3 regions of the Enterobacter bugandensis genome follow, and region 3 is predicted to be linked to each of the others. Evidence: predicted binding sites of a transcription regulator. Region 3 holds the regulator's gene; each other region holds the start of a gene.
The links. Region 3 encodes sigma-54, which starts transcription at its own class of promoters, with help from an activator protein. Its sites were predicted from a motif close to GTTGGCACANNTTTCGCTNT; they were not measured.

Region 1: the regulator sigma-54 is predicted to act here: its motif matches at 3,950-3,969, upstream of glnA (glutamate--ammonia ligase).
Region 2: the regulator sigma-54 is predicted to act here: its motif matches at 2,893-2,912, upstream of hypA (hydrogenase maturation nickel metallochaperone HypA).

The regions. Positions count from the first base shown of each region.
Region 1 is NZ_LT992502.1:4,643,247-4,648,546, forward strand. It holds gene DG357_RS22525 (MFS transporter) at 1-1,041, shown strand, start outside; gene ompL (porin OmpL) at 1,116-1,802, shown strand; gene typA (ribosome-dependent GTPase TypA) at 1,854-3,677, opposite strand; gene glnA (glutamate--ammonia ligase) at 4,056-5,300, shown strand, end outside.
Region 2 is NZ_LT992502.1:3,729,138-3,734,437, reverse strand. It holds gene hypE (hydrogenase expression/formation protein HypE) at 1-262, opposite strand, end outside; gene hypD (hydrogenase formation protein HypD) at 259-1,380, opposite strand; gene DG357_RS18005 (HypC/HybG/HupF family hydrogenase formation chaperone) at 1,384-1,656, opposite strand; gene hypB (hydrogenase nickel incorporation protein HypB) at 1,647-2,510, opposite strand; gene hypA (hydrogenase maturation nickel metallochaperone HypA) at 2,514-2,864, opposite strand; gene hycA (formate hydrogenlyase regulator HycA) at 3,076-3,540, shown strand; gene DG357_RS17980 (4Fe-4S dicluster domain-containing protein) at 3,614-4,222, shown strand; gene hycC (formate hydrogenlyase subunit 3) at 4,219-5,300, shown strand, end outside.
Region 3 is NZ_LT992502.1:4,167,996-4,173,295, forward strand. It holds gene kdsD (arabinose-5-phosphate isomerase KdsD) at 1-616, shown strand, start outside; gene kdsC (3-deoxy-manno-octulosonate-8-phosphatase KdsC) at 631-1,197, shown strand; gene lptC (LPS export ABC transporter periplasmic protein LptC) at 1,194-1,769, shown strand; gene lptA (lipopolysaccharide ABC transporter substrate-binding protein LptA) at 1,738-2,292, shown strand; gene lptB (LPS export ABC transporter ATP-binding protein) at 2,299-3,024, shown strand; gene rpoN (RNA polymerase factor sigma-54) at 3,072-4,505, shown strand; gene hpf (ribosome hibernation promoting factor) at 4,528-4,815, shown strand; gene ptsN (PTS IIA-like nitrogen regulatory protein PtsN) at 4,898-5,300, shown strand, end outside.

The DNA of each region.
Region 1 (5,300 bases), 480 kb from region 3:
CTCTGCTACAGCCTGATGAACTGTGCCTACGGTGCGATGGTCCCTGCCATCACCAAAAACCCGAACGAGCGCGCGCAGCTGGCGGCGTGGCGACAGGGCGGCGCCACGGTGGGGCTGTTGCTCTGCACCGTCGGCTTTATGCCCATTCAGGCGCTGTTCGTCCACCAGCCCTCCCTCGGCTATCTGGTGGCTGCGCTGGTGTTCGTCACCGGCGGCCTGTTCTGCATGTGGTGGTGCTACAGCGGGGTGAAAGAGCGCTATGTCGAGATAACGCCCGATCACCATAAGCCCGGCATTCTGAAATCGTTCTGCGCGATTTTTCGCAATCCGCCGCTGCTGGTGCTGTGCATTGCCAACCTGTGTACTCTCGCCGCGTTCAACATCAAGCTGGCGATTCAGGTCTATTACACCCAGTACGTGCTGAACGATCTGCATCTGCTGTCGTGGATGGGCTTTTTCAGCATGGGCTGCATTCTGATTGGCGTGTTTCTGGTGCCCGGCGCGGTGAAGCGCTTTGGCAAGAAGCCCGTCTATCTGGGCGGGCTGGCGCTGTGGGCGGTGGGCGACGTGCTGAACTTCTTCTGGGGAACCAGCTCCCTGCTGTTTGTTCTCTTTTCCTGCATGGCCTTTTTCGGCACCGCGTTTGTGAACAGCCTGAACTGGGCGCTGGTGCCGGATACCGTTGATTACGGCGAGTGGAAAACCGGCATTCGCGCCGAGGGATCGGTTTACACCGGCTACACCTTCTCGCGCAAAATCTCCGCCGCTCTCGCCGGCTTCCTGCCCGGCATCATGCTGACCCAGATCGGTTACGTTCCTCATGCCGTGCAGAGCGCGGGCACGCTGCTGGGTTTGCGTCAGCTTATTTTCCTCTGGCCGTGCGCCCTGGCAATCGTCGCCGCCGTGACCATGGGGCTGTTTTATAAACTCAACGAAGCGCGCTTCGCCTTTATTATCGAGGAGATTGGAAAACGGAAAAAACAGTCAGCGAATACCCCTGAGATAACACCCAACAATAAAGCGTCAGCAGTCACTTTATAACAATAAATTCGGCCCGTATTTCCTTCCTGTTCATCAGGAGGGAGGCCTTTCTGTACCTGATACATGGACAAATTATGAAAAGAATCATCACTGTACTGATCGTGTCGTCTGTGTCCTGCCCGGTATTCGCCGGGGCCTATGTCGAAACCCGTGAAGCCTACAATACGGCCTCTGAGCTGCACGAAGTGATCCTGCGTGCTGGCTATAACTTCGATATGGGCGCGGGGTTGATGTTCACCAACGCCTACAACGTGGGGAGGTGGGATGAGCTCAAGCACAGCTATAACGAAATAGAGGGGTGGTATCCGCTCTTTAAACCGACCGACAAACTCACCTTCCAGCCGGGCGGGTTGATCAACGACAGCAGCGCCGGTTCGGGTGGCGCGGTTTATTTAGATACCAACTATAAATTCACGGACGGGTTTAATCTGACGTTCCGCTATCGCTATAACCATAACAATTACGATACGCCGGACTATAACGGGCAGATGGATAAGAACGACACGCACGAATTTGCCAACTACTGGAATTTCAAGGTGACGGATGCGTTTTTCTACACCTTTGAGCCGCATTTTTTCCAGCGGATAAATGATTACCACAGCAAAAATGGCAAAGACCATCACTGGGAAATTACCAACAAGTTCAGCTATAAGATCGACAGAAACTGGCTGCCGTATCTTGAGCTGCAGTGGCTGGACAGATGGAATGATTACAACCGCGAGCAGTACAGGATCCGCCTGGGGTTACGTTATTCGTTCTAATAAAAAAGCCGCTGATTTCTCAGCGGCTTTTTTTACTACGGATTGACCGTATTAGTCTTCTTTCGCACCGCGCATAGCACGTTTACGATCGTTCTCGGTCAGGTGACGTTTACGGATACGAATTGACTGTGGAGTCACTTCTACCAGTTCGTCATCATCAATGAACTCCAGAGCTTGCTCCAGGGTCATCTTGATCGGTGGAACCAGAACCGTTGCTTCGTCAGTACCGGACGCACGCATGTTGGTCAGCTTCTTACCGGTCAGGCAGTTTACCGTCAGGTCGTTAGAACGGCTGTGAATACCGATGATCTGGCCTTCGTAAACTTCAGCACCGTGACCCAGGAACAGCTTACCGCGATCCTGCAGACCGAACAGCGCAAACGCAACCGCTTTACCCTGACCGTTGGAGATCAGTACGCCGTTGTTACGCTGGCCCACTTCGCCCGGACGAACGTCGTCGTAGTGGCTGAAGGTGGAGTACAGCAGGCCGGTACCGGAGGTCATGGTCATGAACTCAGAACGGAAGCCGATCAGGCCACGGCTTGGGATCACGTAGTCGAGACGTACGCGGCCTTTGCCGTCTGGATTCATGTTTTTCAGGTCGCCTTTACGCTCGCCCAGCGCCTGCATCACAGAACCCTGGTGCTGCTCTTCTACGTCCAGCGTTACGTTTTCGAACGGCTCTTGTTTACGGCCATCGATTTCGCGGAAGATTACTTTCGGACGGGAAACCGCCATCTCGAAACCTTCACGACGCATGTTTTCGATCAGAACAGACAGGTGCAGCTCACCACGACCGGAAACGCGGAATGCATCAGCGTCTTCGGTTTCTTCAACGCGCAGCGCAACGTTGTGCACCAGCTCTTTGTTCAGACGGTCAAGGATCTGACGAGAGGTAACGAACTTACCTTCTTTACCACAGAACGGAGAGGTGTTGACGTTGAAGAACATGGATACGGTTGGTTCATCAACGGACAGGGCTGGCAGCGCTTCGACGTTCTGCGGATCGCAGATGGTGTCGGAGATGTTCAGCTCACCCAGACCGGTGATCGCGATGATGTCGCCCGCTTCAGCGATGTCGCTCTCGATACGCTCAAGACCCAGGTGAGTCAGGACTTTACCGACTTTACCGTTACGGGTTTTGCCTTCGCTATCGATGATAGTGACCTGCTGGTTAGGCTTCACTTTGCCGCGCTTGATACGGCCAATGCCGATTACGCCAACGTAGTTGTTGTAGTCGAGCTGGGAGATCTGCATCTGCAGGGTGCCTTCCAGGTCAACGTTTGGCGCAGGCACACGGTCAACAATCGCCTGATACAGCGGGGTCATGTCTTCAGCCATGTCTTCGTGGTCCAGACCTGCGATACCGTTCAACGCAGAGGCGTAAACGATAGGGAAGTCCAGCTGCTCGTCGGTCGCGTCGAGGTTAACGAACAGGTCGAAGACCTGGTCAACAACCCAGTCAGGACGCGCGCCAGGGCGGTCAACTTTGTTGATAACAACGATTGGCTTCAGACCATGGGCAAAAGCTTTTTTGGTCACGAAGCGCGTCTGTGGCATTGGGCCATCCATTGCGTCAACGACCAGCAGAACGGAGTCTACCATGGACATTACACGTTCAACTTCACCACCGAAGTCGGCGTGCCCTGGGGTATCAACGATGTTGATACGGTAGTCATTCCATTTAATCGCGGTGTTTTTCGCGAGGATGGTAATCCCACGCTCTTTCTCCAAATCGTTGGAGTCCATCACGCGTTCTTGGGTTTCGGCACGCGCATCAAACGTACCGGATTGCTGCAGCAGCTTATCAACCAGGGTAGTTTTACCATGGTCAACGTGCGCGATGATGGCGATGTTACGCAAATTTTCGATCACAACTTTGCCTCAGGCATTTAGAAATAGCGCGTTATTGTACACGGATTAATCGCACTACAAAACAGGATCACAAACATCCCCCGCAAACAAGTATTGCAGAGATGCTTTGTGATCGCTTTCACGGAGCGGTAAAAGGGCACTTTAACGTAAATTGCACCAATATGGTGCTTAATGTTCACATTGAAGCACTATACTGGTGCAACAAATCCATCATGGTGCAGCCCTTTTGCACTATGGTGCGCATGATAACGCCTTTTTGGGGTGTTTTAAAAGTTGGCACAGATTTCGCTTTATAAAAAATACATGGCAACAGCCAGTACCAACAGAAATTGAAGACCTCGTTACCACGACGACAATGACCAATCTGGAGAGTTAAGTATGTCCGCTGAACACGTTTTGACGATGCTGAACGAACATGAAGTGAAGTTTGTTGATCTGCGCTTCACCGATACCAAAGGTAAAGAACAGCACGTCACAATCCCTGCTCATCAGGTGAACGCCGAATTCTTTGAAGAAGGCAAAATGTTTGACGGCTCCTCCATTGGTGGCTGGAAAGGCATTAACGAATCCGACATGGTTCTGATGCCAGACGCAACCACTGCGGTCATTGATCCGTTCTTCGAAGAACCAACCCTGATCATCCGCTGCGACATCCTCGAGCCCGGCACGCTGCAGGGCTACGACCGCGACCCACGTTCTATCGCAAAACGCGCTGAAGAGTACCTGCGTTCTACCGGCATCGCGGACACCGTTCTGTTCGGGCCAGAGCCAGAGTTCTTCCTGTTCGACGACATCCGCTTCGGTGCCTCTATTTCTGGCTCCCACGTGGCTATCGACGACATCGAAGGCGCATGGAACTCTTCCACCAAATACGAAGGTGGTAACAAAGGTCACCGTCCTGGTGTGAAAGGCGGTTACTTCCCGGTTCCTCCGGTCGACTCTGCGCAGGACATTCGTTCCACCATGTGTCTGGTGATGGAAGAGATGGGCCTGGTTGTTGAAGCGCACCACCACGAAGTGGCGACTGCGGGTCAGAACGAAGTGGCAACCCGCTTCAACACCATGACCAAAAAAGCGGACGAAATTCAGATCTACAAATACGTTGTGCACAACGTTGCGCACCGTTTCGGTAAAACCGCGACCTTCATGCCAAAACCAATGTTTGGCGACAACGGTTCCGGTATGCACTGCCACATGTCTCTGTCCAAGAACGGTACCAACCTGTTCTCTGGCGACAAATATGCCGGTCTGTCCGAGCAGGCGCTGTATTACATCGGTGGTGTTATCAAACACGCTAAAGCGATCAACGCCCTGGCGAACCCAACCACTAACTCCTACAAGCGTCTGGTCCCGGGCTACGAAGCGCCAGTTATGCTGGCCTACTCTGCGCGTAACCGTTCTGCTTCCATCCGTATCCCGGTGGTGGCGTCGCCAAAAGCGCGTCGTATCGAAGTGCGCTTCCCGGACCCAGCGGCTAACCCATACCTGTGCTTCGCTGCGCTGCTGATGGCCGGTCTGGACGGTATCAAGAACAAGATCCACCCAGGCGAAGCGATGGACAAAAACCTGTACGACCTGCCGCCAGAAGAAGCGAAAGAGATCCCACAGGTTGCTGGCTCTCTG
Region 2 (5,300 bases), 440 kb from region 3:
CGCTGACGGCCACGTCGTTGGCCGTACCGCAGACGGCGAGCTTGCCAATATCGCCGCCCGGGAAGAATAGCGGGTCAATCACGTAGCTGTCGGTGGAGAACGCCAGCCGGTCGCCGTGTGCGGTGAGGGTTGAGAGCGCGATGCGCGCCTGATCCTCCTGCTCGGCGAGCCAGGGGTTATTAAAGGCCTCCATGAACAGCCGGTTAATCAGCTGCTGCATCGCCTGTCCACCGCTTCCGTGCGCCATTTCCACCGTGTTCATGCTTCACACTCCTGGTTGCGATACTGATACCACGCGGCGCATGCCCCTTCAGAGGAGACCATCAGCGCGCCAAACGCGGTTTGCGGGTTACAGGTGTTGCCAAATAGCGGGCAGTGATGAGGTTTGCATTTGCCGGTAAGCACCTCGCCGCAGCGGGACCGGGGATCGTCGCACACCTGCTGCGGCTGCGGGCGGAAGTGCGCTTCGGCATCAAATTCGCGATAGGCAGGCGTCAGTCGCACGCCGGATTCCGCAATCAGCCCCAGCCCGCGCCACTCGCTGTCGCCCTCAACGCTAAACACGTCGGCTATCGCCTGCTGTGCCCGTTCATTTCCCGCATCGGGCACCACGCGGCGGTACTGGTTTTCGACCGCGCTCAGGGACGCTATTTTCTGCTCAACCAGCATGGCTACGCCTTGCAGTAGATCAAGCGGTTCGAAACCAGCCACCACTAACGGACGATTGTGCTGATCAGCGATAAAACCGTAGGCGTCTGTGCCAATCACCATGCTGACGTGGCCCGGCGCCAGAAACGCGTCGATGCCGTTGTCTGGCTCTTCGAGCAGGCTGCGCAGCGTGGGAATGAGCGTAATATGCTGGCAGAAAAAGAAAAAGTTAGTGACGTTGCGCGCTTTCGCCTGCTGCAGCGTGATGGCCGTAGCGGGCATGGTGGTTTCAAAACCCAGCCCGAAAAAGACGACCTTGCGCTCAGGGTTAGCCTCTGCCAGCGTCAGGGCATCCATCGGTGAGTAAACGATCCGCACGTCCGCGCCGCGCGCCTTCGCCTGCAGCAGCGAGCCGTTTTTCCCCGGCACGCGCATCGCGTCGCCAAAGGTGCAGAAAATGACGTCGGGCTGGCCGGCAATTTCGATGCAGCTGTCGATACGCCCCATCGGCAAAACGCACACCGGGCAGCCGGGGCCGTGAATAAACTCAATGTTCTCCGGCAGCAGCTGGTCGAGGCCAAACTTGAAGATGGCGTGCGTGTGCCCGCCGCACACCTCCATGATCCGCAGCGGCCTTTCGTTCGTGTAGTCCACCAGCGCCGCGCGCGTTTTCAGATGTCCGAGAAGCTGCATCACCTGTTCTGGCGCGCGGTATTCATCAACGTAACGCATAGGCTAGCACTCCTCGCCGTACAGGAGCGCGCCCACGTCCGGCTCCACGTCAAACATGTTTTGCAGCGCGTCCAGCGTGTCGCGGGCTTCCGCTTCGTTAATCACACTCATCGCAAACCCCACGTGGACCAGCACCCACTGGCCGAGGCGCGACGCGCCCGTCTCATCGGTGCTGCCCACCAGCGTCAGGTCGACGTCGCGCAGGATGCCGCAAACCTCCACTTTGGCCTGATTGCCGTCGAGGGAATGGATTTGTCCCGGTACGCCTATGCACATCGTTCGCTCTCCAGCCAGTCCAGCCAGGCGTCCATGCCGTCGCCGCGCGTGGCGGAAACCAGCAGGATGTGAATGTCCGGGTTCACCTCGCGGGCATAGGCAAGGCACTTATCCACGTCGAAGTTCAGGTACGGCAGCAGGTCAACTTTGTTCAGCAGCATGAGGGAGGCGGCGGCGAACATGTGCGGGTACTTCAGCGGCTTGTCCTCCCCTTCGGTCACGGAGAGCACCGCCACTTTATGCCGTTCGCCGAGGTCGAAGCTTGCCGGGCATACCAGGTTACCGACGTTTTCGATAAACAGGATGCCGTTATCCGCCAGCGGCAGGCGAGGGGCGGCGTCGGCAATCATCTGCGCATCCAGGTGGCAGCCCTTGCCGGTGTTAACCTGGATGGCGGGCGTCCCGGTTTCGCGGATGCGCGCCGCGTCGTTAACGGTTTGCTGATCGCCTTCGATAACCGCGCAGGAGACGCGTTCGTTCAGCCGTTTGAGGGTTTCGGTCAGCAGGGTGGTTTTACCGGAGCCGGGGCTGGAGACCAGGTTGAGCACCAGCTGTTGACGGGCCGCAAAGCGGGCGCGGTTGCGGGCGGCGATCTGGTTATTTTTGTCCAGCACGTCGATCTCCACCTCCAGCATCTGGCGCTGGCTCATGCCCGGTGCGTGGGTGCCCGCTTCGCCGTGGCCGTAATGTAGGTCGCCCGTGTCGGAGCGCTGCGGCGCAAAGGTGATGCCGGTCAGGGCCGCCGCAGGACGCGGGGCAGGGGAAAAGGGCGCGGAGCGAAACGCGGAGTGGGGACGGTGTTCATCCCCTTCTATATACAGGTTGCCTTCGGCGCAACCGCAGGTGCTACACATACATTACTCCTTCTCGATTTCGAGGCGTTGGATCTGCATACCGTCATCCGCCACGATGCGAAGACCCGTGCTCTGACACTGCGGGCAGCGCTGAACCTTTGATGAGAGCAGGGTGACGTACTGCTGACACTGCTCGCACCAGCACTCTGCCTGCTGCTCTTCAATATGCAGCGCGCAGCCTTCCGCCAGCGTGCCGCGGCACACCAGTTCAAAACAGAAGGTGAGGGCGCTGCTCTCGACGCAGGAAAAGGCGCCGACCTTCAGCCAGACGCCGGTGACGCGCTTCGCGTGGTTCTGCACAGCCTGCTGTTCGATAAGTTCCAGAGCCCGCTGGCAGAGGGTGATTTCGTGCATGACGCCTCCTCAATGATTTGCGCCAGTAAATGCAATAACGGTGCCAGCTTGATTTGCGTTACGGCGTGACGATGTCAGCGCTGTCGAAATGACACGTCGACACGGCGGCATTGACAGTGTCTTTTTTGATAAAAATCATTCAAATCAACAAATTAAAAACTGGCACGGAATCTGCTTAACAGCCGCTATCTCCATTAACCGGATACCTTCTATGACTATTTGGGAAATTAGCGAAAAAGCGGATTACATCGCGCAGCGCCACCAGCAGCTTCAGGATCAGTGGCACCTCTACTGTAACTCTCTGGTGCAGGGGATCACTCTGTCAAAAGCCCGACTGCATCATGCAATGAGCTGTGCGGCGCAGGGGGATATGCGCTTTGTCCTGTTCGGTCATTTCACGGTCTTTGTGACCTTGGCAGACAGCTTTAACAGCCACACCATCGAGTACTACGTTGAGAATAAAGAGGGTGAAAAACAACGTATTGCGCAGGCGCAGCTGATGGCCGACGGCATGGTCGACGGCTACGTCAGCAACCGCGATCGCCAGCAGGTGCTTGAGCACTATCTGGAGAAAATCGCGCCGGTTTACAACGGTCTCTACGCCGCGGTTGAGCACGACTTGCCGGTAGACCTCAAACAGCTCGTCGTGGGAAAGGCCCCCGCAAATCTTGCCTGATAACCGAATGTCGAAAAGTGTCGATGAGACAGTTTTTCGTCGTCAAAAATGACTATCACCAGAGGATTGCCCGGTGAACCGTTTTGTAATTGCTGACTCGACGGTCTGTATTGGCTGTCGGACCTGTGAGGCGGCGTGTTCGGAAACGCACCGCCTGCACGGGCTGCAGTCCATGCCGCGCCTGCGCGTCATGCGTAATGAGAAAGAGTCTGCCCCGCAGCTCTGCCACCACTGTGAAGATGCCCCGTGCGCGGGCGTCTGTCCCGTCAATGCCATCACCCGCGTCGATGGCGCGGTCCAGCTGAACGAAAGCCTGTGCGTGAGCTGCAAGCTGTGCGGCATCGCCTGCCCGTTCGGTGCCATTGAATTCTCCGGCAGCCGCCCGCTGCATATCCCGGCGAACGCCAATACCCCGAAAGCGCCGCCTGCGCCACCGGCTCCGGCACGCGTGAGCACGCTGCTGGACTGGGTGCCCGGCATCCGCGCTATTGCGGTGAAGTGCGACCTGTGCAGCTTTGACGAACAGGGCCCGGCCTGCGTGCGGACCTGCCCGACCAAAGCGCTGATCCTGGTTAACATCCGCGATATCGCCCGCACCAGCAGGCGCAAGCGCGAGCTGACCATTAATACCGACGTCGGCGATCTTTCGCTTCTGCAGGCGCTTAACGAGGGGGCGAAATGAACGCGATATTTATGATTAACAGCGCCGTGGCGTACTTTGCCGCTGCCGCCGCGCTGGCGCTGGTGTTCTCTTTCCATAAAACCCTGAGCGGCTGGATAGCCGGTATCGGCGGGGCGGTCGGCAGCCTGATGACGCTGGCGGCGGGCGGTGTCGTCCTGCTCGGCGGACAATCAGTGGAAACACTCATGCCGCTGATTCGCCATACCGTGGCGATTACGCCGCTGAACGCCATCTGGCTGGTGACCTTTGGCCTGTGCGGGCTGTTTATCAGCCTGTTCAATATCGACTGGCACCGCCATCAGCAGACCAAAGCCAACGGCCTGCTGGTCAATCTGCTGATGGCCGCCGCGGTCTGCACGGTTATCGCCAGCAACCTCGGCGCGCTGGTGGTGATGGCGGAGATCATGGCGCTGTGTGGCGTGTTCCTGACCGGCTGCAGCGCCTCCAGCAAGCTATGGTTTGCGCTCGGACGCCTCGGCACGCTGCTGCTGGCGCTGGCCTGCTGGCTGGTGTGGCAGCGTTTCGGCACCCTGGACTTTGCCGCGCTTAACGGCCAGCCGCTGGGGAACGACGTCTGGCTGCTGGGCACAGTCGGCTTTGGCCTGCTGGCCGGGATTATCCCGCTGCACGGTTGGGTCCCGCAGGCGCACGCGAATGCCTCTGCGCCCGCCGCCGCGCTGTTTTCGACGGTGGTAATGAAGGTCGGTCTGTTCGGTATCCTGACGATTACCCTGACGGGCGGTCAGCCGCCGCTGTGGTGGGGGGTAGCGCTGCTGATTGCGGGGATGATCACCGCCTTTGTCGGCGGCCTGTACGCCCTGATGGAGCACAACATCCAGCGTCTGCTGGCCTATCACACCCTGGAAAACATCGGCATCATCCTGCTCGGCATGGGCGCGGGCGTCACCGGGCTGGCGCTCAACCAACCGGCGCTGATTGCCGCCGGGTTTATCGGCGGTCTGTATCACCTCGTCAACCATAGCCTGTTTAAAACCACTCTGTTCCTCGGCGCGGGCAGCGTCTGGTTCCGCACCGGCCATCGCGATATCGAAAAGCTCGGTGGGATTGGCAAAAAGAT
Region 3 (5,300 bases):
GCCGCTGATTTGCATGACCAGCCGTCCGGAAAGTAGCATGGCGCGTGCAGCCGATATTCATCTGTGCGTTAAAGTACCGAAAGAGGCCTGCCCGCTCGGCCTGGCACCAACGTCCAGCACCACCGCCGCGCTGGTCATGGGCGATGCGCTTGCCGTCGCGCTGCTTGAAGCCCGCGGTTTTACGCCGGAAGATTTCGCGCTCTCCCATCCGGGCGGCGCGCTGGGGCGCAAGCTGCTGCTGCGGGTAAACGATATTATGCACACCGGGGATGAGATCCCTCACGTCAGCAAAGAAGCCTCCCTGCGTGATGCGCTGCTGGAAATCACCCGTAAGAATTTGGGTATGACGGTCGTGTGCGACGATCTGATGAAAATTCAGGGGATCTTCACCGATGGCGACCTGCGTCGCGTGTTCGACATGGGTGTAGATGTCCGCACGCTCGGCATTGCCGATGTGATGACGCCCGGCGGCATTCGCGTGCGTCCGGGAACGCTGGCCGTGGATGTGCTGAACCTGATGCAGTCCCGCCATATCACCTCCGTTATGGTTGCCGATGGCGACCAGTTGCTGGGTGTGGTACATATGCATGATCTGCTGCGCGCTGGCGTAGTGTAATAAAGGATAAGACAATGAGTAATGCGGGTGCATCCCTTGCAACCTGTTATGGTCCGGTCAGTACCCAGATGATGGCAAAGGCGGAAAATATTCGTCTGCTCATTCTGGATGTGGATGGCGTACTTTCCGATGGCCTGATTTACATGGGCAATAATGGTGAAGAGCTGAAAGCGTTTAACGTTCGCGACGGCTACGGTATCCGCTGTGCGCTCACCTCGGGTATCGAGGTTGCTATCATCACCGGACGAAAAGCTAAACTGGTAGAAGACCGCTGTGAAACCTTAGGCATTACCCATCTTTACCAGGGTCAATCCGATAAGATGGCAGCGTTCAATGATTTACTGGGTAAACTGGCTATCGCACCGGAAAACGTGGCCTACGTCGGGGACGACCTGATTGACTGGCCGGTGATGGCTGAAGTCGGTCTCAGCATCGCGGTTGCTGATGCTCATCCGCTGTTAATCCCGCGCGCTGACTACGTTACCCACATCAACGGTGGCCGGGGTGCCGTCCGTGAAGTCTGCGATCTGCTTCTGCTGGCGCAGGGCAAGCTTGATGAAGCCAAAGGGCAATCGATATGAGTAAAACCAGACGTTGGGTTATCATTCTGCTTTCGCTTGTCGCACTGGTATTGATTGGCGTGAACCTTGCCGATCGCGACGATACGCAAACGGAAGTCGTCAACAATAACGATCCAACCTATAAAAGCGATCACAGCGACACCGTGGTCTATAGCCCGGAAGGAGCGCTGAATTATCGCCTGATTGCCCAGCACGTTGAATACTTTTCCGATGACGGCGTTTCGTGGTTTACCCAACCTGTCATGACCACTTTCGATAAAGACAAAGTGCCGACGTGGTCAATTAAGTCAGATCGGGCCAAACTGACAAATGACCGTATGCTTTATCTGTATGGCCACGTTGAAGTCAACGCCCTGACCGCTGACTCGCAACTGCGAAAAATTACGACGGATAATGCCCAGATCAACCTGGTAACCCAGGACGTGACGTCGCAGGATCTGGTCACACTGTATGGCACAACATTTAATTCCAGCGGTTTAAGAATGCGCGGGAACTTACGCAGCAAGAACGCCGAGCTGATTGAAAAGGTTAGAACCTCCTATGAAATTCAAAACAAACAAACTCAGCCTTAAAGTAATTATCGCCAGCGCGATGCTGGCGGCCAGTCTCCCCGCGCTTGCTGTAACGGGCGATACCGACCAGCCGATCCATATCGAGTCCGACACTCAGTCTCTCGATATGCAGGGTAACGTCGTCACCTTCACGGGTAACGTCGTCATGACTCAGGGGACCATCAAAATTAACGCCGATAAAGTGGTCGTTACCCGTCCGGGCGGCGAGCAGGGCAAAGAGATCATTGATGGTTACGGCAACCCGGCCACCTTCTACCAGATGCAGGACAACGGCAAGCCGGTGAAGGGCCACGCCTCGCATATGCACTATGAGTTGGCGAAGGACCTGGTCATCCTGACCGGAAACGCGTATCTGGAACAGCTGGACAGCAATATTACCGGTGACCAGATTACCTATCTGGTGAAAGAGCAAAAAATGCAGGCCTCCAGCGAGAAAGGCAAACGCGTAACCACTGTGCTGGTTCCGTCGCAGCTGCAGGACAAAGGCAAGGGCCAGGCCCCGGCACAGAAGAAGAGTAACTAATTCGCTATGGCAACATTAACTGCAAAAAATCTCGCGAAGGCCTATAAGGGCCGCCGTGTCGTAGAAGATGTCAGTCTGACCGTCAACTCCGGCGAAATTGTGGGCCTGCTTGGCCCGAACGGTGCGGGTAAAACCACCACCTTCTACATGGTGGTGGGTATTGTGCCGCGCGATGCCGGCAACATTATTATTGACGATGAAGATATCAGCCTGCTGCCGCTGCACGCGCGCGCGCGCCGTGGCATCGGCTATCTGCCGCAGGAAGCCTCTATTTTCCGTCGTCTGAGCGTCTTTGATAACCTGATGGCAGTCCTGCAAATTCGCGACGACCTGACCAACGAACAGCGTCAGGATCGCGCCAACGAGCTGATGGAAGAGTTTCATATCGAACACCTGCGCGACAGCCTGGGCCAGGCCTTGTCCGGGGGGGAACGCCGTCGTGTTGAGATTGCGCGCGCGCTGGCCGCCAATCCGAAGTTTATCCTTCTGGATGAACCGTTTGCGGGCGTTGACCCGATCTCCGTTATCGACATTAAACGCATTATCGAGCATCTGCGTGACAGCGGACTTGGCGTGCTGATCACCGACCACAACGTTCGTGAAACGCTGGCGGTATGTGAACGCGCGTATATCGTGAGCCAGGGCAATCTGATCGCTCACGGTACGCCGCAGCAGATCCTCGAAGACGATCATGTTAAGCGCGTCTATCTTGGGGAAGACTTCAGACTCTGATAGGGTAGAGGTAACGTAACGCCGAACCGGAGAAAAATGCTCTGAACATGAAGCAAGGTTTGCAATTAAGGCTCAGCCAACAGCTGGCGATGACGCCGCAGTTACAGCAGGCAATTCGTCTGTTGCAACTGTCCACCTTAGAACTCCAGCAGGAGCTCCAGCAGGCGCTGGACAGCAATCCCCTGCTGGAGCAAGCCGATCTTCATGACGAGGTAGATACCCAGCAGTCACAGGACACAGAAGCGCTCGACACCGCGGATGCACTCGAACAAAAAGAGATGCCGGACGAGCTTCCGCTGGATGCCAGCTGGGATGAAATCTATACCGCCGGGACCCCTTCCGGCACGCGTGCAGACTACCAGGACGACGAGCTACCGGTCTACCAGGGCGAAACCACCCAGTCGCTGCAGGATTACCTGATGTGGCAGGTAGAGCTTACCCCCTTCTCCGATACCGACCGCGCTATTGCCACGTCGATTGTCGACGCCGTTGATGACACCGGTTATTTGACCGTCACGCTGGACGACATTCTGGAAAGCATGGGCGATGAAGAGATTGAGATTGAGGAGATTGAAGCGGTACTGAAACGCATTCAGCGCTTCGATCCGGTCGGGGTGGCCGCGAAGGACCTGCGCGACTGTCTGCTGATCCAGCTTTCTCAGTTCAGCAAAGAGACGCCGTGGCTCGACGAGGCACGCTTAATCATCAGCGATCATCTGGATCTTCTGGCTAACCACGATTTCCGCACCCTGATGCGCGTCACGCGCCTGAAGGAAGAGGTGCTGAAAGAGGCGGTAAATCTGATTCAGTCCCTCGATCCGCGTCCCGGTCAGTCGATCCAGACCAGCGAACCCGAGTACGTTATCCCGGACGTGCTGGTCAGAAAACACAATGACCGCTGGGTCGTTGAACTGAACTCTGATAGCATCCCTCGCCTGCAAATCAACCAGCAGTACGCCTCCATGTGTACCAGCGCGCGCAACGACTCCGACAATCAATATATTCGCAGCAATCTTCAGGAAGCGCGATGGTTGATCAAGAGCCTTGAGAGCCGGAATGATACCCTGCTTCGCGTGAGCCGCTGCATCGTCGAACAGCAGCAGGCCTTCTTTGAGCAGGGCGAAGAGTATATGAAACCGATGGTGCTGGCGGATATCGCCCAGGCCGTCGAGATGCATGAATCCACTATTTCCCGCGTTACTACGCAGAAGTATCTGCACAGTCCGCGCGGTATTTTTGAGCTTAAGTATTTCTTCTCCAGCCACGTGAACACCGAGGGTGGCGGCGAAGCCTCCTCAACGGCGATTCGCGCCCTGGTGAAGAAGTTGATCGCCGCGGAGAATCCCGCGAAGCCACTAAGTGACAGTAAGTTGACCACCATGCTGTCCGATCAGGGTATTATGGTGGCACGTCGTACTGTTGCGAAGTATCGAGAGTCTTTATCCATTCCGCCGTCTAACCAGCGTAAACAGCTGGTCTGACACAACCGATAAGGAAGACACTATGCAGCTCAATATCACAGGACATAACGTCGAGATTACTGAGGCTTTACGTGACTTCGTGAACGCTAAGTTCGCGAAACTCGAGCAGTATTTCGAAAGGATCAATCAGGTCTACGTTGTGTTAAAAGTGGAGAAAGTGACTCATATCTCGGATGCAACCCTGCATGTAAACGGGGGTGAACTCCATGCCAGTGCGGAAGGGCAAGACATGTACGCGGCTATCGACGGCTTGATTGACAAGCTTGCGCGACAGCTCAATAAACATAAAGATAAACTGAAACAACACTAATTGTCCGGGCAGTTAACGGGTGCAGGACGGCCTGTTGTGAAACACAACGGGCCATTTGTACAGTTAGCGCTTAGGTGAAATTATGATGAACAACGATTCCGCTCTTCAACTGAGCAATGTCCTTAACCAGGAATGTACCCGCAGTGCCGTTCACTGCCAGAGCAAAAAACGTGCGCTGGAGATCATCAGTGAATTGGCTGCAAAACAGCTGGGCCTGCCGCCGCAGGTGGTGTTCGAAGCCATTCTGACCCGTGAAAAGATGGGCAGTACCGGTATCGGCAACGGCATCGCGATCCCGCACGGCAAGCTGGAAGAGGACACCCTGCGTGCCGTCGGTGTGTTTGTGCAGCTGGAAACGCCAATCGCTTTTGACGCCATTGATAACCAGCCCGTCGATCTCCTCTTCGCGCTGTTGGTGCCTGCCGACCAGACCAAGACCCACCTGCATACGCTTTCGCTGGTTGCTAAACGTCTGGCGGATAAAA